4 regions of the Chryseobacterium mulctrae genome follow, and region 4 is predicted to be linked to each of the others. Evidence: riboswitches for the same ligand, from Rfam matches in the RefSeq annotation. Region 4 holds a riboswitch; each other region holds the start of a gene.
What was found. A riboswitch is a leader RNA that binds a small molecule or an ion and turns the genes downstream of it on or off. The one in region 4 is predicted to bind cobalamin.
Positions count from the first base shown of each region.

Region 1 (5,973 bases), 460 kb from region 4:
AAAAGAAAAGCTTCTACTGATATTGATTTTGTGACCGAACAAAGCGGAATTGAGCTTGCCCAAAATGTAGGAAAAGAAATTGATCCTAAAATGAAAGTTTCGGTTTTTAAAACCTACGGAACGGCGATGATCAGATACAAAGATCTTGAATTGGAATTTGTTGGCGCAAGAAAAGAAAGCTACACTGAAAACAGCCGTAAACCGGAAGTAGAAGGTGGAACAATTGAAGATGATCAGAAAAGAAGAGATTTTACCATCAATGCAATGGCGATTTCTTTAAATAAAGATAATTTTGGTGAATTAATCGATCCTTTTGATGGGATTGGTGATCTTGAAAAGGGAATTTTAAGAACTCCTTTAGAGCCTGCTCAAACATATTCTGATGATCCGTTGAGAATGATGAGAGCGGTGCGTTTTGCATCAACTTTAAATTTTACAATTGAAGAAAATTCTTTAAACGCAATCAAACAAGAAGCTGAAAGAATTAAGATTGTTTCTATGGAAAGAATCATGGTTGAATTTAATAAAATTATGCTTTCACAGAAACCTTCTGTTGGATTAAAATTGATGGAAGAAACAGGACTGATGAAGCTTATTATTCCTGAGCTAATTGACTTGAAAGGCGTAGAAGAAGTAGAAGGACAAACTCATAAAGACAATTTTTACCACACTTTGGAAGTGGTTGATAATATTTCTGAAAACACCGATAATTTGTGGCTTCGTTGGGCTGCTTTGCTTCACGACATTGGAAAGGCTCCGACAAAAAAATTCGTTGAAGGAACAGGTTGGACTTTTCACGGGCATGAGTTTTTAGGTTCAAAAATGGTAAAAACACTTTTTCAAAAACTGAAATTACCATTGAATGCAGATATGAAATACGTTCAGAAAATGGTAAAACTTTCATCTCGTCCAATTGCATTAATTACCGATGACGCTTCAGATTCTGCACTGAGAAGGCTTTTATTTGATGCAGGAGAAGATATGGAAGATTTGTTTACACTTTGTAAAGCAGATATCACGACCAAAAATTCTAGAAAACAGGAAAAGTTTAAAAAGAATTTTCAATATGTTGCTGTTAAAATAAAAGAAGTTGAAGAAAAAGATCAGGTAAGAAATTTTCAACCACCAATTTCTGGAGAAGAAATTATGGAAATGTTTAACCTTAAACCAGGCCGAGAAATAGGAATTTTAAAGGAAAAAGTAAAAGAAGCAATTCTGGAAGGTGAAATTGGAAACGACCATCAAGAAGCAAAAAGTTTTGTAATTACAGAAGCCGAGAAATTAGGATTAACTTTAGCTTAAAACCTAACAAAATAAAATAAAAAATGCGGTTTCTTTTGAAATCGCATTTTTTTATTTTCGAAAAATAAGAGTTGTTAGTAGTTTTTATAAACCGATGTAGCTCCCATTCCTGCTTTAAGTTTGCCAGTTGGAGTTCCTCCACTAGTATAAACTGTTATTTCACTTGGCGCAGTGAATTTTTTCACATCAGATACAAAAATTCTTCCGTCAATAACGCTAAATCCGTAAAGAGTGAAGTTGGGTCCGTCATCAACTGCTGTAATAATAGGATTTGTAGGAATTGTTGTAGAATTCATATCCATCGAATAAATTTTATTGCTTGAAGTAAAATAATATCTACCCCCGTCAATCTGAAGATTGGTACCATTAGCAATTCCTGTAAGAGTAGTTGTTTTTACAATACTTCCAGCTGGATTGATCTGATAGATATAAGAATCAGCGGTTCCTTGAGCAATTGCATAAACATTGTTATTGTATGTTACTGTTTTAGTAATATCTCCGTTTGGCATTGCAATAGGAGCTCCTTCAATTGCATTAGTAGTTGTGTTGATTTTTGTAATGGTATTACCAAAACCGTATGAAGCGTTTTGCACAAAAATATTTCCACCAGCTTCTACCACTCTTTCTACGGTGCTTGTAGACGCAAAATCAATTTTAGTCACAAAAGAATTGTCAGACAATTTATAAACATTTACAAACTTTGCTCCTCCATACTTATCGTTTGAAACGTAAAGATTTCCGTTTGCAATTGCCATATAACGAGGATTGTTTAGCTGAGATGTAATTTCTCCTGTTTTTTTAAATGTATAACGGTCTACAATCTGAATTCTGTTTGAGTTATTCAGTAAAAGATATGCTTTATCTCCGTTTAAAACCATTGTTTGGAGTACATCACCAAGATTTTCGTTGTTGTTCTTTGCTTTGTAGATATCATTCTGCATTAAGGTTAAATCTTTCGTAAGGAAAGTAACGTCTGCATTTGGTGTTCCAAAGTTACCTTCGTTGATGATAAGAAATCCGTTATTGTAAGTTATTTCCGGAATTATTTCTTCGTAATCTGATGTACACGAAATCGAAAATAACAGGACGAATCCAAAAATAAACTGTAATAGTCTGTTTAATTTCATAATATTATTGATTTAAAAATTTATTGTTACGTTTATACTGTAATTTCTTTTAGGTAAAGGATAATATGCCGTTGTTTCGTAAACGGTATCTGTAATATTATTCACTTTTATTCCTAAAGTATAGTTTTTTATTAATGTTGCCGAAAGACCTGCATTCATAACAAAATATGGGTAAATCGCATATTTTCTGCTTTCATCTGAGGTAGTGTAGGTTAAACCGTTAAACATTCCCTGTGCATAAACACGCAGAAATTTATACTGATAATCTACATTCGATGAAAATTTATGTAAAGGAACATACATCAGCTGCTTTTGATTTTCCAAATCTACGGATTTTGAATAAATATATCCTGCAACGAGCTTTATAAAATGGTTTTTATTAAAGCTTTTTTGATAGCTAAGTTGAGATTCTAAACCATAAGATTCTACTTTATCGGTATTAAAAGCTGCCCAATAACCTAATGAAGTAGGCAACCAAAGAATCATATTATCGATTTTCATGTAGTAAGGACTTAGGCTTAAAGTAAAACCAGCCACACTAAATTCATGATTCATATCTGCCTGAACCGAAGTCTCCGATTTTAAATTTATATTCCCTCCCGGTTCCCAATACAAATCGTTGAATGACGGAAATCTGAAATTTTTAGAAAAATTTAAATTTAAGCTGTACCAATTATTGGCTTTCCATTTTCCTGAAAAAGAGTAGAGAAGAGGAGAATTAATTTTTTCAACAAAATCTTGTTTGATTCCTGCCTCAAATCGTAGATTCGGTGTCGCCAAAAATCTTAATAAACCTGTAGCAGAACCAATATTTCTACTTACGTTCTTAATACCTGAATCACCTAAACCTTCTCCTTTGTTTTGTTGAAATTCTCCGATGATATTGATATTCAGTTTAGGAATGATGAAATAATTAAAATCATTTTTAAAAATGTAATTTTTATTAATTCCACCACTTGTATAAGGCTCTCCAAAATTTCCGTAATACTGAAAATTATCTTCTGTATAGGCTGCTTTTAAACTATTAGAAATTTTAGATTTGTTGATATCCCAAGAAAGTAAACTTCTTACAGTTTGTGCTTCATATTTGGTTTTATTTAAACTCTCTTCAAGAATTCTATAATTCTGAGTTGCATCATAAAATTGGCTTTGCCAGGAAATTGTCTGGTTGTCTGCAATTTTGTATGCCGTACCTATATTGAAAGTCGTATTGTAAAACTTACCGTTTCTGTTGATATAATTATTTTTTTCCGGAACTTCATAATCATTTTGGCTGATCAAATAATTTCCTGAAACTTTAAAGCTGAATTTATCGTTACTATAAGCTGCTTTCAAAAAATTATTATAAGTTCCAAACGAAGCAACTTCAGAATTGAATACTCCTTTAAAGCCTTGGTTAAAACTTAAATCATTATTTAAATGAATACTTCCTCCAATCGCACCGCTTCCGTAGATAACACTTCCGCCACCAGATTTTATTTCCATCTGGTCATATCCGAAAACCGCAATGTTATTGATATCACCTTGTCCCAAAAACTGAGAATTGATATTGATTCCGTTCCAGACAAAAGCAGTCTGTTGTGCTGTTGTTCCCCGAAATGAAGGCGAAGAAACAGCTCCACGACCATTTTCTTTAATATAAACAGGCGACTGAAATCGTAAAACCTCAGAAAGATTCGAAGAATTTTTTTGAATATCTGCAGGAGATAATGTCGTCAAAGAATGAAAAAGTTTTACCTTTTTCATTTGGTTGTCGAATACAAATACGGTGTCAATATTTTTTTCCTGACTGTAATAAATTGTCAGGCAAGAAGACACTGAAAGTAGGGTTAATGCTCTTTTTAAAATCATGTCATATCTGCCTTTCCTCCGAAAGCAATTCTATTATTAATATTAAAATTCCGGCAGGTCTCCTGACTTTCGCTTTGCTACACCTTCCCGTTTTGGCAGTGGTTTTTTGTAGAAATTGATTGTGCGATTTACAGTTGCGGGGACAGCTTGGGAGTTTCACCCAATTCCCTCTTAGTTCCAATCTCTTGGAAACCAAAATTTTTGCAAATATAGTTTTTTTGAAAAGAAAGATTAAATTTTATTAAAGCTAAAGTAAAACCTTACAATTGATTTAAATTAGAAGATTTTCACTGTAAAAGAAACAAAATATTTTTAGACTTTACTATTTCCAAAAGTTAAGAAAATAACAGTTTCACATTCTTTATATTTCTTTTTCAGTGGTTTCTTTATGATAAAAAAACACAGATTATATTTTCAATAATCTGTGCTAATTTGTGTAGTCCGTGAGAGGTTTCTATAAAAATGTTCCATCAAAATAAAATGGAAGCAAATCTTTGATAGAAGTTACTTTTATCACCTCATCATTTAAGTTAGAAAAATAAAGTTCGATATTTTCGTTTTGCTTTGTTTCGTATTCTATAATACTTTGTCGGCAAGCTCCACATGGCGGAATTGGTGGGTTTTTCTCTGAAAATTCTTTTGGTCCACCAACGATAAATATTTTTTTAATTTTTTGATCTGGGAAATTAGCTCCAATCCAAAAAAGAACAGTTCTTTCTGCACAAAGCCCGGAAGGAAAAGCTGCATTTTCCTGGTTGTTTCCTGAGAAAATTTCACCATTTTCCAACAAAACAGCACAACCTACAAAAAAGTTGGAGTAAGGTGCATAAGCGTTTTCTCTCGCCTGAATTGCTTTTTCAAAAAGGCTGTTTTCTACTTCTGAAAGTTCGTTCCTGCCTTTGAAATGTTCGTAATCGATTTTTATATCTTTTTTCATTTTTTGTCTCCGTAAAAAAGGGGCATAAAAGTAAACCTTTTTAGTGACGTGGGCAATACGTTATAATCTTGCCAGATTTTGTATTTTTAATTCTTTAAAAATAATTCAATGTTATATTCTCCTATAAAATTTAGAAATGTAGAGCTTAAAAACCGTTGGGTAATGTCTCCAATGTGTATGTATTCCTCAGAAAATGGGGTTGCCAATAATTTTCACTTTGTGCATTACGGAAGTCGTGCTCAAGGCGGAACAGGACTTCTCATCGTTGAGGCGAGCGGGGTAGAACCAAAAGGCCGAATTACCAATCACTGCATGGGAATCTGGAATGACGAACAAGCTGCAGAACTTCAGAAAATTGTAGAATTCGTTCATAAAAATTCAGAAAGCAAAATAGGAATTCAGATTGCTCATGCTGGAAGAAAAGGTTCTACTTGGGAAAATAAACAAATCTCTTTGGAAGAAGGTTGGGAAACTCTTGCACCAAGTGCGATTCCGTATCATCCGACAGAAAGAATTCCGCACGTTTTGAGTTTACAAGAAATAAAAGAACAGATTCAAAATTTTAAAAATGCTGCGAAAAGAGCAGTAAAAGCAGGTTTTGATGTTGTTGAAATTCACGGGGCACATGGTTATCTTATTCATCAGTTTTTGTCACCGCTTTCTAATGTGAGAACCGATGAGTACGGTGGAAGTTTTGAAAACAGAATAAGGTTTTTACTGGAAATTGTAGATGCAGTCAACGAAGAACTCAATGAA
Region 1 covers NZ_VAJL01000001.1:3,784,465-3,790,437, forward strand. The annotation lists gene FDY99_RS17605 (CCA tRNA nucleotidyltransferase) at 1-1,302, shown strand, start outside; gene FDY99_RS17610 (DUF5074 domain-containing protein) at 1,377-2,429, opposite strand; gene FDY99_RS17615 (TonB-dependent receptor plug domain-containing protein) at 2,442-4,280, opposite strand; cobalamin riboswitch at 4,316-4,492, opposite strand; gene FDY99_RS17620 (cytidine deaminase) at 4,735-5,217, opposite strand; gene namA (NADPH dehydrogenase NamA) at 5,326-5,973, shown strand, end outside.
Region 1: linked by a shared signal. The riboswitch ahead of FDY99_RS17615 (TonB-dependent receptor plug domain-containing protein) and the one ahead of metE (5-methyltetrahydropteroyltriglutamate--homocysteine S-methyltransferase) in region 4 are both predicted to bind cobalamin.

Region 2 (5,973 bases), 3.6 Mb from region 4:
TCAGTTTTATGGATGAGCAGATTACCACAAAAGTAGTTGATGCCTTGATTCCTTTAGATGATTTGGAAAACTGGAGTTCACGAAATATTCATCCACCCAATTATGGCGATAAAGTTGCCGAACAGATCAAAGGTGACGTTTTGCTTCATAAATACCGCTACATTGATTATTTAATTAAAGAAACGATTGTTGAACTCGAAAAATACAGCAGTACCGATGAGGTGAAATATTTTGAGTTGATTAAAAAAATTACCTTATTAAAACAGGCTTCTATCAGACTCAGTGATATTATTGAATATTCGCCGATTAAAGGAATTTATGTTGATAGAAAGCGATAGTTAGTTGATAGTTTTTGGTTGTCGGTTGATGGTTTAAAAAATTTGCTCTTCATTTTATTATAAAAAAATCTGAAATCTTAAAACTAAAATACAACCTAAACTGACAAAAAGTCCTATAAAATTTTAGGAATAAAAATTGTAATTTACAGTTTAAATAAATTAAAAAATAATACCGATAGAAATATGGACATTAAAAAAGAATTCAGAGATTTCTCTACAAAACACTTGGGAAATAACGGTTTGGTAACCGATCAGTATATGGGAATGTTTAATCCTACCAATCTTACTCCTTACATTATGGAGGAAAGAAGATTAAACGTTGCTCAAATGGACGTTTTCTCTCGTTTGATGATGGATAGAATTATTTTCTTAGGAACAGGAATTGACGATCAGGTTGCAAATATTGTAACGGCTCAGTTGTTATTCTTAGAAAGTGCAGATCCTTCAAAAGATATTCAGATCTACATCAATTCTCCAGGAGGAAGCGTTTATGCAGGTTTAGGAATTTATGACACGATGCAGATCATCAAGCCGGATGTTGCTACAATCTGTACAGGTATTGCTGCTTCAATGGGTGCGGTTTTATTGGTTGCAGGTGAAAAAGGAAAGCGTTCTGCTTTGAAACACTCAAGAGTAATGATTCACCAACCTTCTGGTGGAGCTCAAGGTGTTGCTTCTGATATGGAAATCAATTTAAGAGAAATGTTGAAGCTTAAAAAAGAGTTGTATGACATTATTTCTGAACATTCAGGACAAACTTACGAGTGGGTTGAGAAAGCTTCAGACAGAGATTACTGGATGACTTCTACCGAAGCTAAAGATTTTGGAATGGTAGATGAGGTTTTACAAAGATCTAAAGAGAAGAAATAATTTTTCTCAAGTTATGATATGAGTTCGGCGCGCCCAAAGGGCGCGCCGAACTTTTTTATTATTAAAAATCAAACTACTTTTTGATGATTTTATGAGTCGTTGTCGACTGATTGGTTTTAATTTCAATAAAATAAACACCCGACTGTAGACTTTGAATATTAATCTTTTTATTCTGAGTATTCATCACTCTTCGTCCTGAAATAGAGTAGATATTAATATCTTTAATGTTGTCCTGAGTTTCAATAATCAGAAAATCTGTAGCTGGATTTGGATAAATCTTAAAGCTTTGTTTCACAGCATCTGAAACACTTAAAGTTACATTGGCAACAGTTGGAGTAAATGGTATTCTCGCTCCAAAACTTAATCCAAACCAATCGTTATTGGCAAGCTGAATTTGTGAAAGATTGCTCTGTCCTCTCCAGCTTGAAAGATCTTTTCCTTTGTATAATTTCCAAGAATCGTTTCCTGTTGCATTTCCTGAGAAATTGTTTAATGATAATGCTGAAATTTGGTTGGCTGCTGAAGTATAATTGAATTCACTTACTTGAGAATCGATTAATTGTAAAGCCTGTTCTGCTGTAATTGTTCCATTGTATTGAATTCCAAAAGCAAAAGAATCAGCAATTCCGTTACCGTTATCAGTCCCGAAATCTATAACAACTAAACTTTTATTACTTCCTGTTCCGATCCAATTAATAATTTGAGATGAATTAAAACAAGCAGAATTGTAAGCTGGAACCGGAGTGGAAGGCGGACCGAATGTTGTTCCCGGTGTAAAACCATATCCATAAGACATTCCGTACCATTTACCGTCAACTAACGGATCATTATTGACGCCATTATTCGTGGTCATGTTATTTGAAGCAGTTCCCGACCAAGTCGACCAGTAATCATCTGTACTTGGAACGTGGTGATTATAATCAAAACTATATAAAAAACCGCTCGGTACTTCTGCGGTAACTTTAGAATCTGCCGCGTCGATTGCATTGATTAGATCTTCCATTGTTAAAGTGGTAGAATCAAATCTATAGCCCCAAACATAAGAAGTAGGATTGTCTGAATCGTTAAAATCTGCAATTAAATAAGCTTTTTTAGAACCAGTACCAACCCAGAATTTGACATCATTTTCTGTAAGTTGAGCAAATGAAAATTGGAATATAAAAATTAAAAAAAGAAGTATTGATTTTTTCATTGATGAATTTTAAAGTGAAAAAAAGAGCATCATAAAGATGCTCTATGTTGAATTATTTTTTGATAATCTTATGAGTCGTTATTGATTTGTCTGTTTTAATTTCAATCAAATAAACTCCCGATTTCAAACTTTGAATATTGATTTTCCTATTCTGAGTATTCAAAACTTTTTGTCCTGAAACAGAGTAGATGTTGATGTCTTTAATGTTATCCTGAGTTTCAATGATCACGAAATCACTCGCAGGATTTGGATAAATTTTAAAGCTTTGTTTTGCAGCATCAGAAACACTTAAATTAACATTGGCTTCTGTTGGAGTAAAAGGTCTTCTTGTTCCGAAACTTAATCCAAACCAATCGTTATTATTTAAAGTGATTGTTGAAAGATTAGTATTCGTTTTCCAGTTTGACAAATTGGTTCCTTTGTATAACTTCCAAGTATTTGTTCCGCTTGCTGTTCCTGAGAAAGAATTTAATGATAAAGATGAAACCTGATTCGCTGTAGAAGTATAACTAAATGTGCTTGATTGTGCATCAATTAACTGTAAAGCTTGTTCCGCAGTAATGGTTCCGTTATACTGAATTCCAAAAACAAAAGAATTGGCGTTTCCGTTAGAATTATCGGTTCCAAAATCTACAACCACTAAACTTTTATTGGTTCCCGTTCCGATCCAATTGATGATTTGCGAAGAATTATACCATAATGAACTATAAGCAGGAATCGCTGTTGCAGGAGCTTCAGCTGTAGGATTGCTAAAACCGTAACTTGCGCCATACCATTCTCCGTTTGAGATGGTTCCGCTGTTCATCCATCCTGCCATAGACCAACCATTGGTGTTATCACCTGCCCATAAACTCCAATAATCGGGTACGGACTGTGCAGAATGGTCATTAAATTGAACTTTATCTAAAAATCCTCCTCCGAAACTTGTTCCGTAATCAAATGCAGGTTCTGCAGTTTTTATCATCTGAAGCATTTGCGGGCCGGTAATATTTTGCCCGGGATTGAATTTTACCCCCCAAACATATGATCTGTCATCGGTACCGTCTTTAAAATCGGCAACAAAATATGCCGTTTCTGAACCTGTACCTACAAAAAACTTTACATCGTTGGCTGTAAATTGTGACATATACAGCGCAACGATGAAAGTAAATAGAAAACTTGATGCCTTTTTCATTTTAAAAATTACTTAATAATTAACTTTTCGTTGAAGTTGATATTCTTATCAGTGATTTTTACGACATAAACGCCTTTAGATAATGCGCTTACATTAATTCCTTTTTCATTGTATTTTTCATTGATAACGATTCTTCCGTTTACATCATAAACCTGAATATTTCCAGAATTTAAGCCTTGTACAAAGAATCTGTCACTTGTAGGATTTGGATATACAATTAATTTTGATGTTTTTGTGCTTTCAATAGTAGAAAGAGATGCATTATTGTAAGCAATGATTTGATTTGGTAAAGAAGTTACCGTAAAAGTATTCAATAAAGCACCTTGCAGATCGTAAGCATAAATTTTTCCCGCCGCAACATATCCTGAAGGGTCAGCTGCATAGATCTTATTATTAACAACATTGAATCCGTATGCAGTTCCATAACTGTTTACGGTAATGGGTGTAACTGCAATTGGAGAGGTGTTAATTGACGGTGAAGCAATTGGTGTTTTGTAGATTGAAGCTTCATTCATGTAATAAATATTCGTTCCGTCGGTATCCATATAAGATGGTTTTACCCCTACCGGAAATGTAGTGCTCGAAACCGTAGTCTGACTTGTTGTATTATAAACCGTCAATGTTCCGAAAGAAGTTGGAAGGTAAGGATCTCCCGAACTCATAATGTACAGTAAATTGTCTTTTTCAAAAATACTGTTGGGTGAATCTCCTACATTTACCTGCGATTCTACAGTATTGGTTGTAGTGTTGATGACATCCATAAAATGGTTCAATCCGTAACCTCCTTTCAATAAAACATAGAGTTTATTGTTTTTGCTGAAGATTTTTTCAGGACCATTTCCTACAGGAATATTGGTTTCGTGAGTATAATTGTTAAGATTAAACACTGCTACATAATCATCAGTAGTGCTACTGCCGCTTCCCCAATTGGTTACATAAGCTTTGTTCCCATTAAAAGCAATATATCTTGGATTGTTAAGATTGGTAGAAATTGTTGTAATTAAAGTGAAATCAGATTTATTAATGACTTTAATTTGGTTTGAAATATTTAAAACTACAAAAATCTTATCGCCAAAAATTTTAATGTCTTGAGCGGTATCACCCAATGTTGCATTATTGTTTTTAAGTTTAAAATAATTGTTGGTAAGTGCCGATTGATTATTGATCAACGAAATTTCAGCATTATTGCTTCCGGCGCCGCCTTCGTTGAGTACTAAAACTCCTTCAGTTTGAGCAATTGCAAATGAAAATACAAATGCAAGAATAAGAAAATAGATTTTCTTCATGATATAATTAAATTTAAAGTTTTGTTCCCGAAACTTCACTGCAGGAAAAAAAAGTCATGAAAAAATATCCGAAGATTTGATCTCATAAACTTTTATTCCCGAAAGTTGAAATTAATCTAAGGCAGGTTTCCTGGCTTGCATCTTATTATAACCTTCCCAAACCTGAAGTTCAGTGGTGTACTTAATAATAAGTTGAATAGCTTACAGTTGCGGGTACAGCTCAAGAATTATTTTACTTCACTTGATTCCCTATTAATGAACGCATGCGTTCAACCTTAAACTTTTGCAAAGATATTATTTAAAAATTGATTATTGTTTTAGTGAAAATTTAATAATTTTCAAATTATGTTGAATAATAGTTGTTTATTAAGTGTTTGTTTTATTTAATTAATCAAAAAAGACATACCAAATGATATGTCTTTACTTTTTTAATATGAATTATTTCTTAATTAAAACCTTCAATGATCTTTGAGAAATCTTCAAGTTTCAATGCAGCTCCACCGATAAGACCGCCGTCGATATCAGGTTGAGAGAAAATTTCTCTCGCATTATCTGGCTTTACAGAACCTCCGTATAGAATAGAGATTTCGTCTGCAACTTCCTGTCCATATTTTTCTGCGATAATTCCTCTGATGTGAGCATGAATTTCCTGTGCCTGTTCTGGTGTAGCAGTTTCACCTGTTCCGATTGCCCAAACTGGTTCGTAAGCGATCACTACTTTTTTGATTTCCTCTGCAGAAAGGGTGAAAAGAGCAGTTTCAGTTTGTGCTTTTACAACATCAAGATGCTGTCCAGCTTTTCTTTGCTCTAAAGTTTCACCATTACAGTAAACAGGAATTAAACCTTTATCTAAAGCCAGTTTTACTTTTTTATTGCAGCTTTCGTCGTTCTCACCGTGATATTGTCTTCTTTCAGAGTGACCGATCAAAGAACCTGTTGCATCTATGGATTCCAACATATCTGCAGAAAGTTCACCTGTGTAAGCTCCGCTTTCATATTCGCTCATATCTTGAGAAAAAACTCCGATTTCGTTTTTTTCGAAGATATCTTTTGCCATCATTAGATACAAAGAAGGCGGTGCGATCCAAACTTCACAGTTGGTTGTATTGTTGT
Region 2 covers NZ_VAJL01000001.1:677,823-683,795, reverse strand. The annotation lists gene dnaG (DNA primase) at 1-338, shown strand, start outside; gene clpP (ATP-dependent Clp endopeptidase proteolytic subunit ClpP) at 522-1,208, shown strand; gene FDY99_RS02960 (T9SS type A sorting domain-containing protein) at 1,282-2,400, opposite strand; gene FDY99_RS02955 (T9SS type A sorting domain-containing protein) at 2,453-3,574, opposite strand; gene FDY99_RS02950 (YncE family protein) at 3,583-4,860, opposite strand; cobalamin riboswitch at 4,964-5,153, opposite strand; gene tpiA (triose-phosphate isomerase) at 5,306-5,973, opposite strand, start outside.
Region 2: linked by a shared signal. The riboswitch ahead of FDY99_RS02950 (YncE family protein) and the one ahead of metE (5-methyltetrahydropteroyltriglutamate--homocysteine S-methyltransferase) in region 4 are both predicted to bind cobalamin.

Region 3 (5,973 bases), 3.1 Mb from region 4:
ATTTTATCTATGAATTAAGATTGAAAAACGAATATCTTTTCTATGCTAACTTTGGATTTTCAAGAATATCACTTTGGATGATCACAGTTGTTTTTGGTTGTATTTTAAAACTTATTTCATTTATTCTATGAGCAAGCTTCATATCGACAGCATTACAAAATCTTTTGGTGAAAAAGATATTTTGAAAGACATTTACTTAAGCTGTGAAACCGGGAATATTTCCGGGCTTTTAGGAAGAAACGGTTCGGGAAAGTCAACTTTATTTCAAATTATTTTTGGATCGATAAAAGGTGATACACAATATATAAAGCTCAACAATACGATTTTACAAAATCAATTTGACCGAAAAAACAAAATTGCTTATTTACCTCAATATTCATTTTTACCGAGAAATATAAAGATCAAAAATCTTATAGATTTGTTTTGTGATAAAGAAAACAGTACAAAAATTTCTCAATCTGAATTCATTCAACCATTTTTAAATGAGACTCCGAATACACTTTCAGGAGGAGAACTTAGAATTGTAGAAGTTTTGCTGATTATTTATTCTAAAGCAGAATTCATTTTGCTGGATGAGCCGTTTCACAGTCTTTCGCCAAAAGTAGTAACCGAAATTAAAACATTTATTAAACAACAAACTGATAAAGGCTTTATTATTTCAGATCATCAATATCATGATGTTTTAGATATTTCAAATGATATTTTTCTTCTTTCTGATGGTCATTTAAAATCAATTAAAGATTTAACAGAATTGAAAAGGTTTAATTATCTTCCAAAAAATATTTAATTTATATCTTTGAGCTATAAATATTCTTTTTATCATGACTTTCATCCACAAAGCAATCTATTTATCGCTATTCTGTATTTTTTCTTTTAGTTTGATCAATGCTCAGAATAAAGTTCCTTTTGGCGTAGTAAAAGCCGAAGAAGGTTATGCAATGGTGCGTGTACACAAAGAAGATTACCGTAAAATTGTTGACAAAATCAGGATGAAAAGAGGGGATGTTTTTGTTTATGTAAAACCCGCTCCCGGAGAAACTGAATGGATCTGGATAAAATATCCTGAAAAAGAAGAGCTTCCAAAGCCTTTTGTGAGATATGACAGTCTTAATAAAGAAGGAATGGTAAACAAAGGTCGTATTGCATTTATCGATCAGCTTCCGAAATTTACTCCGGTATTATCTAAAAACGGAAGATCGATTACTTTTACCGACAATAATAATCAGAAAATACCGACTGCTCAAAGAACGAAAGTGGTGATTGACATTTATCCGTCAAGTGCAAAATTTAAAAAGCAGGAAAAAGATGCAGAAGGAAATATCGTTAAAATAGACAAACAAAAAACCTGGGGACTCGGAAAAGAACTTCCTGAAGATTTAAAAGAAATAAAATCAGTTCGAGTACAACAACCCGGAAGAGGTTCTGTTTTTGTAAGAGAAGCGATTAAAAATATGTTTGATCCTACTATGGATTTCGATAATATGGGCGTAACTTCAATCGATGATGATCATATTTTTCTTTATATGATCAATGGTTCGGGTGAACACCGATACACTACTTTCTGGACAATTAAGGAAGGAAGAGCAATCAGCCAGATTATTTACAGCAACCCGGAATAATTCTTTACCATATATTCTTTTATTATTCTTATTTTTGCACCCGAAAAGTCTTTAGCTTTTGGCGTATCGCTTCATGCTAATACTTTTCAGGAAATTGGTTCTGTTTAACTACAGATTAAAAGGGAATCGTGTGAAAATCACGAACTGTCGCGCAACTGTAAGTAACCGAAGTCTTTATAAAAACCACTGTGCAAAGGCATGGGAAGGTATAAAGATGTTACAAGTCAGGAGACCTGCCTATTTCTTTAGACAAAAACTTTCGCGATTTGAAGTTGATTGATCTTATAGTCTTTTCAGGAATTTCATGTTCCTGAATAATTCTGTTGGTTCCAATATCATTTCATTTTCGCTTTAATTAATAATGAAATATGACTACAGAAGAAAGAATTCAATCATCGGAAACCAGAATTTTCAAAGCCGTTTTCCCTAATACCACCAATCATTACGATACTCTTTTCGGAGGAACAGCCATGCAATTGATGGATGAAGTTGCCTTTATTACCGCAACAAGATTTGCAAGAAAACGTGTAGTAACCGTAAGTAGCGATAAAATCGATTTTAAAAAACCAATTCCAGCAGGAACGATTGTAGAGCTTATCGGAAAAGTTTCACACGTTGGAAAAACAAGTATGAAAGTGAATGTTGAGATCTACACCGAGCAAATGTATTCTTACGAAAGGGAAAAAGCTATTGTGGGAGATTTTACTTTTGTGGCGATTGATGAATTTAAGAAACCAATTCAAATACTATAGATAAAGAATTTCGGCGACCTTCGGTCGCCGAAATTCAACATTAAATTCAAATGTTTTTTAGCAGTTTCGGCGGGCCAAAGGCCCGCCGAAACTTTTTCATTTTATTAAATTATCTAAAAATAAATTTCAGACAATCGACTCGAAATCTGTGGGAATAAAAATTATCTCAAAACTTTTTCAGAATCCAAACTTAGGTTAAGTAAGGTCTGAAAAGCCTCTCCCATTTCATCAGAAGCTCTGCTGATTGCATTTTCAAGCATATTTCTTATTTGAAGTTCCGTTACTTTTGCTTCAGTCCAGCTTTTTCCGGAGGTGTAAGAATTAAGAATGAAAGGCATAATTCTGTCGATGGCGCAAGCAAAAATGGCATCGGGAGTTTGTTCTTCTTCAAATTCAAGCCAAAGATTAAAAAATTCTGAACGGATCGGCTCGTCTAAAATTCCGAAAATATTTTGGGCAGATTGTTTTTCTCTTTCAAATTTCCCAACCATCGCTGCTTCGTCAAAAAGAAAAGTATCACCTGCTTCAATTTCAACCAAATCATGAATTGACAGCATTCTGATGACTCTCAACAAATCTATATCGGCTCTGTTTTTGGCGTAAGGAAAAAGAATTTGGGCTAAAATAATAATCTGCCACGAATGTTCGGCCGTGTTTTCTCTTCTGGAATCATCTGCATTATAATTTCTTCTCTGCACATTTTTTAATGCGTCTACTGCGAGGATAAAATCAATTTCTTTCTGTATTTTCATTTTCTTCTTTAAAATATCGTTCTCTAGGATAGATTGTCGTTTTTGCAAACCACTTATAATCTATAAATTCTCTTTTTACGGTTGTCACTTTTTTAGGATCTCTCGTGTCTTCTTCAAATTCTAATACTTTTAATAATCCTCTCTCGGGAACCAATAAATATTCTGAGGTAAGATTCCAGCAACATCCATTTTTTTGATAAGCAATAATTCGCTGACGTTCAGAATCTGTTTTAAACATTCCGGAATTCGAACGGACAAGATTTGTCAATTCATCATTCAACGCAAACTGCTGTTTAGAATTATCATTCAAATATACTTCATAAAAAGGACTTTGATGATTGGTATTTCCGTTTCTAATGGCAAGATCTTCCGCTCCATCAAAATTAAAATCATCAAAAACGACCGAATTTTTCAACGAATCAAAAACAGGTTTTTGGTTTTCATTTAAATCTAAATAAAAATCACTTGAAGAGAAACTTTGATATTTCTTCATTGTATTTTTATCGTAAAGATCAAATGTTGCTTTCCCACTACATTTCCTTTCAGTACACGTCACCATGTTGACAACAACATTAAAACTTTTGGAAACATTGGCTAACTCAAAATAATTTTGCGCACTACAAAGTCCTCCTAAAAGAACGAATGTCATTAGAAATTTCTTGTAATTCATGGTTGGTAGTTTTTATAATTTTTCAAATTAAAACCCGAAAAATCTATAACAAATATAAAAATTTAAGCTCAAATATTCAGTTTATTTCTAATATTTAATAATAGCACAAAATCATGAATAAAAATTATTAACCTGATTTTCAGTTATTTAAAATTATTTTAAAAATAATTCCACTACTTTGTATTGCATATTACCATTTTAATTACATATCTTTGTAATGTAAAATCGGAATAGGTTCAACTAGCTAGGAACCGAAAACTGAAAATTATATAACTAATTAACAAAACCTATTAAAGATGAATACCGAAAATACCAAAGCGCAAATGCGAAAAGGGATTCTGGAATTCTGTATTTTAAGCCTTATCAACAATCGCGAAATGTATGTTTCTGATTTAATAGATGAGCTGAAAAAAGGAAAACTGGATGTAGTGGAAGGAACCCTCTACCCTCTTTTAACAAGATTGAAAAATGGAGAATTTCTTTCCTACAGATGGGAAGAATCTACAGGAGGACCTCCCAGAAAATATTACCAAATTACAGAAAAAGGCAAAACGTTTTTATCTGAACTTCAAATCACCTGGAAAGAATTAACAGATTCTGTAAACCAAATCACTCAAAAACTTTAAAAACAAAAGCTATGAACAAGACACTCTCAATAGGACTCGCAGGTTTTTCTTTCACTATAGAAGAACACGCATACATAAAGCTTAGCGATTATCTGAATGCTCTGAGAAGCTCTTTGGATATTTCTGAAGCTGATGAGGTAATTCACGATATAGAAATCAGAATGGTTGAAATCTTCAGAGATTCTTTAGGAAAACGCGAAGTAATCAACGACGGTGATGTAGAAAGAGTAATTGCACAGATTGGTACTCCTGAAAAAATAGAAGAACAAGAAGAAGCATATTATTCTGAGAAAAATACAAAATCGAATAAGAATAATTCTACAGGAACAACTTACACAGACAAAAGACAATTGTTCCGTGATCCTGAGAAACAAAAAATTGCAGGGGTTTGCGCAGGTTTAGCAGCATATTCCGGAATGGAAATTTCTTGGATGAGATTAATCTGGGTAGGTGCATTTTTATTCTTATGGGTTGCACCGGGATCATCTTTCCTCGTAATCATTTTATACTTTATTCTTTGGGCAGTTTTACCAAAAGCAGAATCTGCATCAGATTTTCTTAAGATGAAAGGTAAACCTTTAAATTTTGATAATCTAAAAGAAGAATCAAGCAAAATTGTACAGTTTGCCAACGAAACAAGTACAAGAGCCGGTGAAATTTTCACCGAAAACAAACCTTACATCAATAACGCAGGAAGCGGAGTTTGGAATGTTTTAAAATATATTATCGGTGCATTCTTTGCTTTGATGGCAGTAGGAAGCATTATAGGAGTATTTGTGGTATTCGGACTTTTTGGAATTGATTCAAATTTTCCGGGAGCTAATGAAATGAAATTCTATTTCGATGACGACGGATTGTATAGTGTTTTAGCAGCAATTATCATTGTAGGATCTTTAATTCCGGCTATTCTATTCAGTTTATTGAGTATTAAAATCTTCTCGCCAAAAACTAAGTTGAGAAATATCGGTTGGGTTTTAGGAGCATTATTTATCTCTTTAATGGGTTTAGGCGCTTACTTTGGAGTAAGTATGGCAAAAAGGGACATGCTGTTTAAAGGTCATAAAGAAGATGTGGAAGAAGTTGCCATCAATACAACTTCAGACACCATCTATGTTGATATGAAAAACGTAACGATTCCTCAGAATTTTACAGCATACGACGACGATCTTTATTCTGATAAAAACTCTGTTTTCCAAAAAGACTGGATTCACGTAGATGTTACAAGAAAAACGGATATCAAGACTCCTTATTTAATTATAAAGAAAGAAGCAAAAGGTTATAATTATCCTTTAAACGTAAGCGTTCCTGTAGAAATTGTAGGTAATAAAGTTATTCTTCCAAACTACATAAAATATCCTTACGATCACCGTTTCAGAGATTACAGCATCGATTATGAGTTGGTAATTCCTCAAAACACTATTGTAATTCCTGTGAAAAAAGATCAGATTAATTTTGATGGTGACACTGATGGAAACGGAATCAACGATAATGATGAATCTGATGATAACGAAAACGGAAATATCAGCATTGAAAAAAACAAAATCTCTATCAACG
Region 3 covers NZ_VAJL01000001.1:1,147,307-1,153,279, forward strand. The annotation lists gene FDY99_RS05020 (ATP-binding cassette domain-containing protein) at 128-787, shown strand; gene FDY99_RS05025 (SGNH/GDSL hydrolase family protein) at 822-1,619, shown strand; cobalamin riboswitch at 1,698-1,874, shown strand; gene FDY99_RS05030 (acyl-CoA thioesterase) at 1,988-2,371, shown strand; gene FDY99_RS05035 (HD domain-containing protein) at 2,533-3,123, opposite strand; gene FDY99_RS05040 (XAC2610-related protein) at 3,101-3,793, opposite strand; gene FDY99_RS05045 (PadR family transcriptional regulator) at 4,090-4,419, shown strand; gene FDY99_RS05050 (PspC domain-containing protein) at 4,431-5,973, shown strand, end outside.
Region 3: linked by a shared signal. The riboswitch ahead of FDY99_RS05030 (acyl-CoA thioesterase) and the one ahead of metE (5-methyltetrahydropteroyltriglutamate--homocysteine S-methyltransferase) in region 4 are both predicted to bind cobalamin.

Region 4 (5,973 bases):
TTCCGGTAGGAGACTCTAAACAGTTTTTTGCAAAAGAATTAGTTTAAAACAAACTAAAAAAAATTCTATATTAGAGATAATAATTAATGTGAAATGTTTGAAAGTCAACTTTTCATCCCAAAGCTTTGGGATTTTATTTCTCATTCTTAAAGTGAAAAAAATACCTTTAAAATTTCATAAAATCACTCCCTTTAGGGGCGGGGGAAATTAATTTTTATGAAATTTTTTAAACACAATTTAAATGTACCAACAGAGAATTTTAACTTTTAAAATATAATCATGGAATTAAAAGGAAAAACAATTCTGATAACAGGCGGAGCTTCAGGAATCGGACTGGAAGCTGCTAAACAGTTTTTAGAAATTGGAGCCAAAGTTATTATTACAGGTAGAAATCAAGTTAAACTTGAGGCAGCAAAAAAACAGTTTCCAACTCTTATTGTCATAAAAAGCGATGTTTCTGTAGCAGAAGATGCAGTATTGCTTTTTGATAAAGTCCTAGTAATAGGTGGAATCGATATTCTATACAATAATGCAGGAGTTGGTGTTCCGGCAATTAACTTAAGAGTTCCAAACGAAAAACATTTTGAAAATGCGGTTTACGAAATGGAAGTCAATTATCTCGGCGTAATTCGTTTAAATAATCTTTTTCTCGAAATGCTTACTTCAAGAAAAGAAAGTGCAATTATCAATACAACTTCAATTCTAAGCTACGTTCCGTCACTTCTCGAAGCAACGTATTCAGCTTCCAAAACGGCATTGGCATTTTACACAAAATCGCTCAGAGAACATCTGCGGATTATCAATAGCAAAGTTAAAATATTTGAGCTGCTTCCTCCAGTAGTTGATACTGAAATGACAGTTTCCAGAACAGACAAAAAAATGACAACGGAAGAGTTGGTAAAAGGTTTGATTTTCGGTTTAAAGAATGATAATTATACAATTCGAGTGGGAGATACAAAATTGGTATACTTTCTCAACAGGTTTTTCCCTAAATTAACATTTGGATTGGTAAATCCTAAGAAATCAGAGCAGTATCTTAAATAAAAATTGAAATTATGAAAGCATTTAGCATCAGTCATTACAATAAAAACAGTGAGCTCCAGCTTGCAGATATGCCCGAACCGATTGTGAGAGAAGATGAGGTTTTAGTTGAAATTTATGCAGCGAGTGTTAATCTTTTAGATTCAAAAATAAAAAGCGGAGAATTTAAACTGATTTTACCTTACAAAATGCCACTTATTTTAGGTCACGATGTTGCTGGAGTGATTATAAAAGTAGGTTCCAGAGTTAAGAACTTCAAAGTTGGAGACGAGATTTATGCAAGACCATCAGATTTTCATATAGGAACTTTTGCCGAATTTATTTCTATCAATGAAAAAGATGTTGCCTTAAAACCTAAAAACTTGACGATGGAAGAAGCAGCCTCAATTCCTTTGGTTGGTTTAACGGCTTGGCAGGCTTTAGTTGAAAAATCGAAGGTTCAAAAAGGTCAGAAAGTTTTTATTCAGGCAGGCTCTGGTGGAGTTGGAACTTTTGCAATACAGTTGGCAAAACATCTCGGTGCAACGGTGGCAACAACAGCCAGTGAAAAAAGTTTTAATTTTTTGAAAAACCTCGGTGCAGATGTACTGATTGATTATAAAACACAAAATTTTGAAGATGTATTAATCGATTATGATGTTGTACTAAACAGCCAAGATTCTAAAACACTTGAAAAATCTTTTGAAGTAGTAAAGTCTCAGGGTAAAATTATCTCGATTTCCGGACCGCCAACTCCTGTTTTTGCAGAAGAATTTAATCTGCCGTGGTATGTGAAATTTGCTACAAAATTATTGAGTAGTAAGGTCAGAAAAATCGCTAAAAAACAAAATATTAATTATTCATTTCTTTTCATGAAAGCCAATGGAAAGCAGTTAGCAGAAATTACAAAAGTGATAGAATCCGGAAAAATAAAACCTGTAATTGATAAAGTTTTTCCTTTCGAAAATACAAATGCAGCGGTAAAATATGTAGAAAGTGGTCGTGCAAAAGGAAAAGTAGTTATCAAAAGGAAATAATATTAAAAAAAGCAGGAGCTTTACAACTCCTGCCTAAATAATTTATTGAACTAAATTTTGTTTATTTTTAAATGTTTCAGCGACTTCTTTTGATGCCTCCACCATCGCAATCAGCGCTTTTTCCGTTTCATCCCAATGACGGGTTTTCAAACCACAATCAGGATTTACCCAAAGTTGCTGTGCAGGAATCACGGCTTGTGCTTTTTTCAGCAATTCTACCATTTCTTCTTTGGATGGAACTCTCGGTGAATGAATATCATAAACTCCCGGTCCGATCTCGTTCGGATATTTGAAATCAGCAAAAGCATTCAACAATTCCATCTGACTTCTGGAGCATTCGATTGTGATGACATCAGCGTCCATATCGGCGATATTTTGGATGATATCATTAAATTCAGAGTAGCACATATGCGTATGAATTTGTGTTGCATCTTCCACACCACTTGCCGAAATTCTAAAAGCTTCAACCGCCCATTTCAGGTAATTTTGCCAGTCAGATCTTCTCAACGGAAGACCTTCACGAATTGCCGGTTCATCAATCTGTATAATTCTGATTCCCGCTTTTTCCAAATCATTGACCTCATCACGAATCGCCAAAGCAATTTGTTTACAAGTCGTTGAACGAGGCTGATCGTCACGTACGAAAGACCATTGAAGAATCGTTACAGGTCCAGTCAACATTCCTTTTACCCATTTTTGAGTTAAAGACTGCGCATATTCCGACCAATAAATCGTCATCGGATTCGGTCTGTGAACATCTCCAAAAATTACCGGAGGTTTCACGCAACGGCTTCCGTAACTTTGAACCCAACCATTTTGTGTAAATGCAAATCCGGCCAACTGTTCGCCGAAATATTCCACCATATCGTTTCTTTCGTATTCTCCGTGTACCAACACATCGATCCCTATTTCTTCCTGCCAACGAATCGTTCTTTCGGTTTCCTGTTTCAATAAAGTATCGTATTGTTCGGCATTCAATTCTCCTTTTTTGAATTTTGAACGCCAGTTTCTCACTTCTTTCGTCTGCGGAAATGAACCAATTGTTGTTGTCGGAAACAAAGGAAGTTGCAACACTTCCTGCTGCGTTTCTTTTCTGATATTGAACGGCGAATTTCTTTGCGCGTCTTCTTTAGTTGTCACATCGACACGGTTTTTCACGCCCTGATTGTGAATTAAGGTTGAGGTTTTACGGTTCTCAATTGCTTTTTTATTTTCAGCTAAAACCTGTAAAGCATTGTAATCCGGATTTTCTGAAGCTAATTTTTTTAAATGAACAATTTCATAGACTTTTTGTTTAGCAAAAGCCAACCATTGCTTGATCTCAGGAGATAAAATTTCTTCGTTTTTTTCAGAATCAAGGTCGAAAGGAGAGTGGAGTAATGAACAAGAGGGAGCAATAAAGATTCTTTCCGAACCAATTTTTTCAACAGCTTTTTTTATAAAACTTAAAGACTGGCTGAGATCATTTTTCCAGATATTTCTTCCGTCAACAATTCCTAATGAAAGACTTAAAGTTTCAGGAATTGTGTTTAAAACTTCATCCAATTGTTCAGGATGACGAACCAGATCAATATGCAAAACATCGATCGGAAGGGTAGTTGCTAATGAAAGATTGTCTTTTAACCCTTCAAAATAAGTCGCAACAATAAACTTTAGTTTTGGGAATTGTTTCCTGATATCAGCATAAATAAACTGATAGGTTTCTTTCGCTTTCTCATTTATATCTAACGCCAAAAATGGCTCATCAAACTGAATATATTCTGCACCGTGATTTTCAAGTTCTTTTAAAATCTGAATATAAACCGGAAGTAAGTTTTGCGCTAGATCTAGTTTATCAAAACCTTCTTCTTTTTCTTTTCCTAATAATAAATAGGTCAGCAAACCGATGATCACAGGTTTTGCATTAATTCCCGCTTGTTTTGCGCTGATGAATTCTTTAATAATTTTATTGGAGAATAATTTAAAATCCTGATTTTTCTGAAATTCAGGAACGATGTAGTGGTAATTGGTATCAAACCATTTCGTCATTTCCATTGCGGTAATATCCAAACCATCTTTCTGAAATCCTCTTGCCATCGCAAAATATAGATCGAGTTCTGATTTTTTGAAAGCAATTTCCTGATAACGTTCCGGAATCGCTCCAACCATTAAAGTCATATCTAAAACCTGATCATAATATGAAAAATCGTTGCAAGGAATAAGGTCAATTCCTGCTTTCTGCTGCAGTTTCCAGTTGCTTTGAGTGATGGTTTTTCCGGCTTCTAATAATTCGTCTAAAACAATTTTGCCTGACCAATATTGCTCGCAGGCTTTTTTGAGTTCTCTGTTGCTACCAATTCGCGGATAGCCAAGAAGGTGTGTTTGCATTTCTTTAAAACTTTTAAATTAAATAATGATTTTAAAAGTTCTTCAGATGCTTCGTAATGCTCTCTTAGAAAGAAATTTTAAGGAATAGAGTAGATACAATAATGACGTAATTTATTCCTTTAATAAAAGGATTGGCTTAAACTTTTTTATTTTTTGACGCAAAGTTTTAATTCAATATTCTTTATATATTAAGAAAGCAAAGAGTTAATCAATAAATTGATTTTATGAAGCTAACGTTAACAATAAGCTTCATCAGCGATTCATCGCTATTCTTTGCTCCTTAAAATAATGCGTTTACAAAAGAAAATCTTTGCGTTTAAAAATTAAAAAAATTAAAATTTAAACCCAAAATACATTCAAAAGTATCATCTGTTGATCCAAAAACTCCAATTCGCGAGAGCATTGATCATTCGGAACAGGCAGGTCTCCTGACTTGTAACAGTTTTTGTCATCCTTCCCGTTTTCACAGTGGATATTCTCGGACAAAAACTTTTGGTGTGTTACTTACAGTTGCGCGACAGTTCGTGATTTTCACACGATTCCCTATTAATTTACTTGAGTAAAACCTTTTCCGTTTGATGAAGTATGTGAAAGAACAATTTCTTTGGTAAAGATAGCGTTAAAGTGAATTGATTGGTTTTAATTTGAAAATAAAGGATATTGTTCTTTTTATTTTAATTATAAAAAATATTTATTCTTTAAATTTGAAAATTATAATCAAAAAAAAAATATTATTCTGTGGAAAGACTCGACGAAAAGGATTTACAAATACTAAGGATCCTCCAAAAAAATGCAAAACTGACCGTAAAAGAGTTAGCTAAAGAAGTAAATCTTTCAACATCACCTGTTTTTGAACGTGTGAAAAGATTAGAACAAGAAGGATATATTAAGCATTATGCAGCCGTTTTGGAAGCTGAAAAACTTAATCGTGGATTTACCGTTTTTTGCCAAATTAAACTCAAAATTCATGACCGTTCCGTAGGAAACCAATTTGTGGAAGATATTCTGCAGATTGATGAGGTGGCAGAATGTTATAATATTTCAGGCGATTTTGATTTCTTACTGAAGGTTCAGGTAAGAGATATGAAGCATTATCAGAATTTTGTTTTTAATAAATTAGGAAGTGTAGATTCTATCGGAAGTACACACAGTACTTTTGTGATGGCGGAAGTGAAGAATATTCATGGAGTGAGTATTTAGAAAGAGGACTATTTACTTTTATTTACATAAATGATTTCCGGTTTTTTACCATCTAAATCTCTTTTTGATCTCCCCAATAATCCAATTTCCATATCATTAGCAGATTCATTTTGAATCTCAGAAGGAGAAACATAAGTATACATTCCATATCCGTGACCTGAAACAATCCAACCTTCAGTTTTTGTTAGATGAATTGTATTAAAATCTCCTGCAGGACCACCGGCGAAAACTGGTCCAAATTCTTTCATCATCACCATAGCTTCATCATTGATATTTTTAACTTTAGTTATATCATCAAATATGATATAAGTTCCGTTTTTAAAAAGAACCCAATCCTGAAATTTAGGGT
Region 4 covers NZ_VAJL01000001.1:4,249,203-4,255,175, forward strand. The annotation lists gene FDY99_RS19790 (SDR family oxidoreductase) at 1-47, shown strand, start outside; gene FDY99_RS19795 (SDR family oxidoreductase) at 280-1,044, shown strand; gene FDY99_RS19800 (NADP-dependent oxidoreductase) at 1,056-2,057, shown strand; gene metE (5-methyltetrahydropteroyltriglutamate--homocysteine S-methyltransferase) at 2,100-4,424, opposite strand; cobalamin riboswitch at 4,826-5,009, opposite strand; gene FDY99_RS19810 (Lrp/AsnC family transcriptional regulator) at 5,163-5,624, shown strand; gene FDY99_RS19815 (hypothetical protein) at 5,633-5,973, opposite strand, start outside.